DNA from 3 places in the Rahnella aquatilis CIP 78.65 genome. Region 1 is predicted to be linked to each of the others. Evidence: predicted binding sites of a transcription regulator. Region 1 holds the regulator's gene; each other region holds the start of a gene.

Region 1 (3,271 bases):
GCGCAATGCCCGGCCCGTTATCACTGATCTGGAACTGTGCGCCATGCGGCGTTTGCTGCCAGCTGACTTCAATCCGCGTACCGGCTGGCGTGTGGTTGACGGCGTTATACACCAGATTCGACACCGCGCTGCGCAACTGATCTTCATTACCAAAGACCTTCAGCTTGTCATTAATGCGAAACACCACTTCATGCCTGCCGTTGCTTAACGTTTGCACTTCACGTTCGAGCATACCGAGCATCACCGGAATATCGACTTTTTCATGCAAATCAATATTCGCTGAAGCTTCGATTTTCGACAGTGTCAGCAACTGTTTCACCAGCCCGTCCATCCGCCGCGTCTGTTCCTGCATGGTATCGAGCGCTTTGCTGCGAAAAGGCTCTTCCAGCTTGGCGTCTTCCATCATTTCCAGATACCCCTGCAAGACAGTCAGCGGCGTTCTCAGTTCATGACTGACGTTAGCGAAGAAGTTACGCCGCGCGCCTTCGAGCTGACGCATCTGGGTCACGTCGCGCGCGACCATCAGCAATTGCCCTTCGGAATAGGGCATGACGCGAAACTCGACGTAATGCTCATTATTGAGTTGCAGATTCAGCGCCCGGCTGAAATCGCGGGTCTGGATCCACAGCCGGAATTCCGGATAACGCAGCAGGTTGAAGATATGTTGTCCGTTATCCTCCGGCCAGCGGAAACCGAGCAAATCCTGCGCCAGCCCGTTGCACCAGAAAATATTGCCGTCTTCCGTGGTCAGCACCACAGCATCCGGCAGTGATTCGGCCCCGCTGCGAAAGCGTTTGATGAGCTGACCTAATTCGCGACGCCGGCGCCGGTTGCGCATCTGCATCTGGTTCAGCCCGTAAAACAGCGGCTCCCAGCTCCAGCGACCATTCGGCGGCGTAATGCTGCGGTCAAGCCACAACCAGTGTGAGAGTTTGAGCTGATTGTAATAATTCCAGCCCAGTGCCGCAGCCAGCGACACAAAAAGGAGCCAGCCGAAATGGCCGACGAAGATACCGAGAATTAACGCTGGCAGGCAAAAAAGAAATAATTCACCGGCCAATCGTTTCCATGACAAACGTTCTAGCACACAGATTCTCCGCTGTGAGGACTCAATAACGCGTTGAAAAACGGTATCCGGTACCGCGAACAGTCTGGATCATTCTGTCATGTCCGCTGGTTTCCAGCGCCTTACGCAAACGACGAATATGCACGTCTACCGTGCGATCTTCCACATAAACGTTAGTGCCCCAAACGTTATTGAGCAACTGTTCCCTGCTGTATACCCGTTCGGAATGGGTCATAAAGAAGTGTAATAACTTGAATTCGGTCGGCCCCATATCGAGCGCCTGCTCATTGGCCATCACACGGTGAGACGACGGATCCAGGCTTAAACCCTGCATGTCGATCACTTCTTCCACCGCCATTGGCGAGATGCGACGCATCACGGCTTTAATGCGGGCAACCAGTTCTTTCGGAGAAAACGGTTTGGTGATGTAATCATCGGCACCGACTTCAAGGCCGCGCACCCGATCTTCTTCTTCACCGCGTGCGGTCAACATCATCACCGGAATTTCGCGGGTCAGTGCTTCACGTTTAAGATGCTTAATAAACTGGATACCGGAACCGCCAGGTAACATCCAGTCGAGCAGGATCAGCTCAGGGTAAGGTTCAACAAGTTGCCCGATCGCTGAATCAAAATCCTCAGCTTCTACGGCCTGATAGCCATTTTGTTCCAGTACAAAACACACCATTTCACGGATTGGAGCTTCGTCTTCAACCACCAATATACGTCTAGCCATCGTAGGTCCTGCCAATAGGTTAGCGATCTTTTATTTGATTGCGGGCGCCATTATGCGTCAGTTTTGTGACAGATTTATGAATGAAAAGAATGGTTCATTACAGTCAACTATGACAGATACATTTCTTCTATTTAGCGGCCATCTTGCTGAAATTGGTCTGATTTATCGGGGACAGCTTCCCCCGCTGGCGTTTATACTTTGCCCCATCGTCGTCATCCAGGGTTCATACGGGAGTCTCATGCGCCTGATCCACACGTCAGACTGGCATCTCGGCCAGTACTTTTTCACTAAAAGCCGTGCAGCCGAACATCAGGCATTTTTGCGCTGGCTGACCGGTCAGGTGCAGCAACATCAGGTCGATGCCGTGATTGTCGCGGGCGATATTTTCGATACCGGATCGCCGCCCAGTTATGCCCGCGAATTGTATAACCGCTTCGTGGTGGAATTACAACACACCGGCTGCCAGCTGGTGGTGCTGGCGGGCAACCACGATTCCGTCGCCACACTCAATGAATCGCGCGAGCTACTTTCCTGCCTGAACACGCGGGTGATTGCTACCGTCGGTGAAAACCTTTCTGAACAGGTTTTAGTGCTCCGTCAGCGTGACGGAAAACCGGGCGCGGTACTGTGCGCCATCCCGTTTTTACGTCCGCGTGATCTGCTCGCCAGCCAGGCCGGTCAGTCCGGCAGCGACAAACAACTGGCGTTGCAGGAAGCCATCGCCGCGCATTATGACGCACTGTGGCAGGCCGCGCAGGCCAGACGTGACGAACTGGGCGTGCCGCTGCCCATTATTGCGACCGGCCATCTGACGACTGTCGGCGTCAGTACCTCTGATTCCGTGCGCGACATCTATATAGGCACGCTTGATGCGTTTCCGGCGCAGGCCTTTCCGCCGGTCGATTATGTGGCATTGGGGCATATTCACCGCGCGCAGTGCGTCGCCAAAACGCATCATATCCGTTACAGCGGCTCGCCGATTGCCCTGAGTTTTGACGAGCTGAGCAAGGCCAAAAGCGTATATCTGCTCGATTTCGACGGCGCAACGCTCAACACCATCGAGACACTGGAAATCCCCGTTTTCCAGCCAATGCAGATAATCAAAGGCTCGCTGGCGGAGATTGAAAAGCAACTGGCGCAGTTCGAAGGCGGCGATGCGCAAAAAACCGTCTGGCTGGATATCGAAGTCGCCACGCAGGATTACCTCAGTGATATTCAACGGCGCATTCAGGCGCTAACGGCCGATCTGCCGGTGGAAGTCGTATTGTTACGCCGCAGCAAAGAACAACGCATCAGCAGTATTGGGCAGCAGGAAAAAGAAACCCTCAGCGAACTGAGTGTCAGCGACGTCTTTGAACGGCGGCTGGCGCTGGAGCCGGCCCCTGATGAACCCCGTCAGGCGCGGATGCGCACATTGTTCGCGCAGGTTGTTGAACAGGTCACCAGCGGTCAGAGCGCGGAGGACAGCCCAC
Region 2 (3,271 bases), 910 kb from region 1:
TTCTGCCGGTCAGAAAGCCTATTCGTCTATCGTTTTGGCCAAGGTCGACAGCCATCTGCTGACCCTGCAAATTACTCTACCTGCTGATAATCAGCAGCAGGCGCAGACTGATGCAGAAGCCATTATCAGCACACTGAAAATTCAATAAATTCAGATCGTGTGAAAATATCAGGCGGAGCTCAGGCTCCGCTTTTTTTTGTCTTATGCCATTACTCAACCTTACCATTCCGCCTCATTTATAAGGTGAAAACATATCGTTATATTATTTACAATGAAGTACAGTGGTATATAACAGAGAGTAACTGATAGTATTATTATATATTTTAACCAGCACATATCATAAAATGGAATAATTAACTTAAGGAATAAGTTATGTACCATAGTGATTTTATTATTAATACGTTGGCGAATGATGAAATACTTGCAAAAAAGTTGGATGCAGCGGTTACCGGAGTTAAGGAGCAGATTCTCGATCAATCTCACAGAATTCAGGATGGCGCAACAAGGCTAGTGTATTACACTTCATGTTTTACGGAGAATTATCAAGATGTCTGCGCAAAGCTGAAACGAGAGGATATTCGATTCCTTGAGTCTTTACAGCAGTTAATTAAAGACAGAAGGATCATATCTGACATGATACAGATTTATGTCGAATCACTTATTAAAAATAGAAACCAAAGCCAACTACACTATATCCAACGCACCTTAATGAAAGCAAGCGTAAATATATCAACGAGTTCTCTGACGACACAATCATTTGCATTAGGCATAACGATGTCCATTTGCCTTGGATTCAATATTCATACCAGCTTCAGCCAGAAAATTGGGAAGGTGTCCGCACTTGCCGCTGCCGGAATAGGCTTTTACGGATACGTACAGGAAGCTGCAGAGAGTGCGGAACGTTTGCAGGTTCTGAATCCTGCATATTACTACGCGTTATATATGCGAAAATTAGAAATGATGTATTTTTTAGTTGAGCCTCTTTTTATGAAAGCTCACTCCTTTAGCACGAATCTTACATCAGATGATGAAGTCGCCAAAACAATAATTGATATGGTAAAGTGAACATCATGATTAATTTTTTAAAGCGATGGTTTAAACATCAACTGCATTATTTTTTCTGGACTTACATTCCATTAATTATAACTGTGTTCTTCGGTGTATTTATGGCGAGTTTTTTTCCTGATATCGCGATACAGTCAATTGGGGTGTTTTTCCTGCTGATGCTAGTTTTCGTTTTTTTATTCTCGAGGTAAACTTCATACGCTCGGATTATATAAGGGTATAAAATATTTCAACCCCAATTCATATTTAACCCACCTGTTTTTTCGGGCATTCTGTGAAGGACACATACTGCAATCCGTCACAATAAAAATGTATCACATATTGGGTGAGTCTTTTGATATGTCACGAACCTGCCAGGCGAAGCTCAGGCTCCGCTTTTTTTGTTTCTTATTGTCACCCTCGCTCACAAAATCGCCTTCCTCTGTAATAAAAATGTAACATTTCCGTCATAAATCACAGTTCGTTTGTGCGCGAATGGCTAAAATGATGTTCGTTTTGGAACACCCTGGCTCCGCCATTTCGTCTGTGGCTCATGATGAGTCCGCCCTGATTTATGCCATCGGAGGCATTTATGCTCAGTATCTTTAAACCCGCGCCCCACAAAGCCCCAGTTGATGAGGCTCACGTTGATCCGCTTTACCGCCGGCTGCGCTGGCAAATCTTCATGGGGATTTTCTTCGGTTATGCGGCCTACTATCTGGTGCGCAAAAACTTCGCACTGGCCATGCCTTACCTGATCGATCAGGGTTTCTCCCGTGGCGATTTGGGGTTCGCGCTGTCCGGGATTTCCATTGCCTACGGCATCTCAAAATTCATCATGGGGTCTGTGTCTGACCGCTCGAATCCGCGTGTCTTTCTGCCCGCCGGTTTGATTCTGGCTGCTGCCGTGATGTTGTTTATGGGCTTCGTGCCGTGGGCAACGTCCAGCATTGCCATCATGTTTGTATTGCTGTTTCTGTGCGGATGGTTCCAGGGAATGGGCTGGCCGCCGTGCGGACGCACTATGGTGCACTGGTGGTCGCAGAAAGAACGCGGCGGCGTGGTGTCGGTGTGGAACTGCGCGCATAACGTCGGCGGCGGTATTCCTCCGCTGCTGTTCCTGCTCGGCATGGCATGGTTTAACGACTGGCATGCGGCGCTGTATATGCCTGCTTTCGGCGCTATCCTGCTGGCGGTGTTTGCCTTCATGACCATGCGCGATACGCCGCAGTCCTGCGGTCTGCCGCCAATTGAAGAATACAAAAACGATTATCCGCCGGACTATGTAAAAGAGTCTGCCGAGCAGGAACTGACGGCGAAACAGATTTTTATGCAGTACATTTTGCCGAACAAATTGTTGTGGTACATCGCACTGGCTAACGTTTTTGTCTATCTGCTGCGTTACGGCATTCTCGACTGGTCGCCGACGTATCTGAAGGAAGTGAAGCACTTTGCTCTGGATAAATCTTCCTGGACGTATTTCCTTTATGAATACGCAGGCATTCCGGGCACATTGCTGTGCGGCTGGATGTCGGACAAAGTCTTCAAAGGTAATCGCGGCGCAACCGGCGTGTTCTTTATGGTGCTGGTCACCATCGCGACCGTGGTGTACTGGCTCAATCCGGTTGGCAATCCGGGCATTGATATGGCCTGTATGATCACCATCGGCTTCCTGATTTACGGGCCGGTAATGTTGATTGGTTTACATGCGCTGGAACTGGCACCGAAGAAAGCGGCCGGCACCGCCGCAGGTTTTACCGGACTGTTTGGATATCTTGGCGGTTCGGTCGCGGCCAGCGCCATTGTGGGTTATACCGTCGATTACTTTGGCTGGGACGGCGGCTTTATCGTGATGATCGCTGGTTGCGTACTGGCTGTTCTGTTGCTGCTACTGACGATGCTGAGTGAGAACAAACACAAAGCGCAACTGGCGAAAAATGCCTGATTTGTGTTTTATCTTCGTCGAAAAGGCACAGAAATGTGCCTTTTTGTTTTTACGCAACGTCCGGGAGGATGCGCCTGCCCGCTTCATCAAACAGTAAAATACTGGCGGCATTAAACCCGAACCTGAGCGGCGTGTTTTTAGCAAAAGAGAGCTGCTTCGACGACTTCATTTTCAGGATATGTTCGCCAACGCGCGCGTAGACCAGCGTGGAATCACCCTGCAACTCAGTGAAATCCACCAACACACCGAAGGCATGATCCGTCACTTCATTGAGGCGCAACA
Region 3 (3,271 bases), 1.5 Mb from region 1:
AAGAACAAATCCGTCTGGTCGGTCAGACCGACAACATTCGCTGCATGCGGGCCAAACGCCGCAATACGCAGTTGCGTGCCGGTATGTCCCTGCGAATCATCTTCTGAGTTGCCGTAACTGATGGTCATCGGCGCACCGTCTTTGGTGGTCAGCGTCTGCGTCAGGCCGGGAGCCTGTGCATCGGTTTCGATAATCTGACTGGAATGGGCGTGGTCGGCGGTGACGATAACCAGCGTATTGCCGTCCTGACGGGCGAACTCCAGCGCTTTTTGCACGGCTTCATCCAGATCCACCGTTTCACCGAACTGTCCGCACGGATTAGCGGCGTGATCCTGTTTGTCAATTGATGCCCCTTCAACCTGCAGGAAGAACCCGTTCTGATTGGCTTTCAGCAAATCGATGGCTTTTTCCGTCATGGCGGCAAGTGTCGGGATGTCGGCGGTGCGCTGCGGATTGGCTTCGCAGGTGACGGCGGGCTTATCAATGTTGCCGTGATAAGTGGCTTTCGGACCCTGCCAGCGCACCGGCATGTTGCCTTCAGAGAACAGGCCAAGAACCGGTTTCTTCTGGTCTGCCAGCGTGACCGCGTTGAGCTGTTCTGCGTTTTCCACCCACACATAACCCTGAGCCAGCGCTTGTTCTTTCAGGGACTTACCCTGGAACTCACCCGCTTTCGCCAGTTGGCTGAAAGATTTTCTGCCGCCGCCCAGCGTGACGTCTGCGCGGGCTTGCAATAACTGTTCAGTGATCGAACCGCGTCCGCCGTTTTCCAGTGCGTTGCTGGCGCATTTCTCTGCTGTTTCTTGCGGGCCGTAGCATTTGCGTGAGGTCACATGGGCGATTTGCGCAGCAGGGGTTGCGTCCTGTAATTCAGCAGTGGAGACGTTGCCGGTGGCTTTACCCGCAGCTTTGGCGATCTCAAGAATGGTCTGGTGATCTTTGCCGTTTACATCCACACCAATCGCGCCGTTATAGCTTTTAACGCCGGTTGCCCAGGCGGTGGCTGATGCTGCGGAATCAGTCACATAACTCGGTTTCTGCGTTTTCTTATCGAGAGAATAGTGTGTGTACTGGCCGGTCAGCGGCAGGGCGTCGATGCCTTTGAAATAGCCGCCTGCGCCTTCTGCATAGTTACGCGCAGATGTAATTTCAGAATCACCCATGCCGTCGCCAATCAGCAAAATCACGTTTTTCACTGTCTTGTCTGAGAGTGAAGCCTTCAGCGCGGCGGTCTGATCACCGCTCAGACGGCGGGCACCGCCCGGTTCCGTCAGCACACCTTTTGCCGCACGATCGGTCAGCGTGTCAGTTTCAGCGGCCAGGGTGGTGGCAGAAGCGGAGAGCAGCAGGGCGGCAGTGATTGCGCGGGCGACCAGAGATACGGATTGTTGCATTGTTAAAACTCCTTTTTATAAACCGTCGGAAATAGAAATACACATATAGATATTTTTTGTTACCGGTAGGTTAAGTCAGAGTTGTGACGTTTTAATGACAATGAAAAGAGCCCTTAAGTCCGACTCTGGCTTTCCCACTTTTTCGAAATATTTATCTCTTTTCTCATTTGTCAGTAAAAGATATATGCCCGCAAAAATCAGGTCTAAGGCAGGGCAGGTGTTGCTCTATGAATGATAAAAACCCTCTGATGGTCTTGCCTCTTTTACCGCAATTCTTTTGTGATTTTCGCAGGTTCTAACCAGGAAAAGACACTTCAATGCGTTCATAAACAGAGGTAAATGATGGTTGCGATGTGCAGAATTCAGGGCATTAAAAATAAGGGAGAGGAACAAAAAGGGCGTCTTTACAACGCCCTGAGATGATGAGGTTATTCGTCTGACGGGGGTTTCTTACCCGGCGTGCGCAACGGACGTTCAACAAATTGCATGGTGCGCTTATCGAAATACCGGCTTGGCCAGATAATCGAAGGCGGCACGCCGATAGCCTGGCTTATCAGCAATTCTCCTTTTGGCCACGGGCGGGTAAGCGCATTGGCTAAGGTGGTTGAACATAAACCCGCTGCGCGTGAAACCGCAGACAAGGTGGTGCCTTTTTTACGCAGTGCGGCAATGATGTCGGCGGGATGCCAGTCCTGATTAATCAGGGTTTCCCCCTCATGCTGCTGAATATACGAGGTAGGAAACGGCAGAAAAGTCGGACTATGGGGCAGTTTCATATGTATTCTCCGATGTGATAGTTAACCACCACTGGAGCTGCGAAACTCTTAGGGTGGTGGCTCAGACAAGGTTCGCAGTACCGGTCACATCGGAAGCCGGCCAGCCCGGAGGCTGCCTTGCCAGAGTCACCATAGAATGTACAAATTACAAGCATCTGTAACTGACAGGTGTACGGAGGCTAATACATAATTATTACATATGTATTTCCGATGTGGTATTCAGGCTGCGAAACCTCGCCGCGTTTTTTCACGCAGCGAGGCGAATATAACGTAAGGAAGGGTTATAAACCAACTGGATAACGACAGAGATGGGATATGCTTTCCAGAGAAACAGGTCTGTTGAAGAGAATGACAGCAGGCTTTTTTGTCCGTGAGGACGAGGATAATAAAAGGGCAGGCGCATTGCCGGAAAACCAGTAATACACCTGCTTAAAAACGTTCAATTAGTGAGTCGGATAATCAGCGTGTCGGATGATTCACTTCCACCGGACGCAAATCAAACAGCAAGACTTCTGCCTGGTCGCCATCCGTGAAGGTGAGTTTATCTTCCTGACGGATACGTGCACCATCACCGGTTCTGAATTCAATGCCGTTCACTTTGATGCTGCCGCGAGCCACGTGAACATAGGCATAACGGTCAGGGTCGAGGTCGAAGGTAGCCTGTTCCGCACCGTCGAAGAAACCCGCGTAAATTTTCATGTCCTGACGCACGGTCAGTGAGCCATTGTCACCTGCTGGCGAGATAATCAGGCGGAACTGGCCGCGTTTTTCCGCTTCAGGAACAGACACCTGCTGGTAACCCGGTTGGGTGCCATTTTCAGACGGTACAATCCAGATTTGCAGGAAATGCACGTTTTCCTCACCGGAGTGGTTGAACTCACTGTGTGTCACACCGGAACCGGCGCTCATCAGTTGCACGTCGCCGGGGACAATCACAGAACCGGTGCCCATTGAATCTTTATGCTCCAGTGCGCCTTCCAGCACATAAGAGATAATTTCCATGTTGCTGTGCGGATGCGCGCCAAAGCCGCGGCCCGGTGCAACCTGATCATCGTTGATGACCAGCAGGTCTGAGAAGCCAACCTGTTTTGGATCCCAGTA

What was found. The regulator PhoB, encoded in region 1, activates phosphate uptake and scavenging genes when phosphate is short. The targets are predictions, from matches to a motif close to CTGTCATAAAACTGNCNNAT.
Region 2: a site for PhoB is predicted at 1,487-1,506, ahead of glpT (glycerol-3-phosphate transporter). Genes of this name have one in related genera too.
Region 3: a site for PhoB is predicted at 1,476-1,495, ahead of phoA (alkaline phosphatase). Genes of this name have one in related genera too.

The regions. Positions count from the first base shown of each region.
Region 1 covers NC_016818.1:3,684,656-3,687,926, forward strand. Annotated here, with positions in the region: gene phoR (phosphate regulon sensor histidine kinase PhoR) at 1-1,087, opposite strand, end outside; gene phoB (phosphate response regulator transcription factor PhoB) at 1,110-1,799, opposite strand; gene sbcD (exonuclease subunit SbcD) at 2,038-3,271, shown strand, end outside.
Region 2 covers NC_016818.1:4,596,814-4,600,084, forward strand. Annotated here, with positions in the region: gene RAHAQ2_RS20800 (DcrB family lipoprotein) at 1-148, shown strand, start outside; gene RAHAQ2_RS20805 (hypothetical protein) at 373-1,065, shown strand; gene glpT (glycerol-3-phosphate transporter) at 1,637-2,989, shown strand; gene RAHAQ2_RS20815 (ABC transporter ATP-binding protein) at 3,039-3,271, opposite strand, start outside.
Region 3 covers NC_016818.1:2,194,756-2,198,026, forward strand. Annotated here, with positions in the region: gene phoA (alkaline phosphatase) at 1-1,394, opposite strand, end outside; gene RAHAQ2_RS10090 (helix-turn-helix domain-containing protein) at 1,823-2,098, opposite strand; gene RAHAQ2_RS10095 (pirin family protein) at 2,630-3,271, opposite strand, start outside.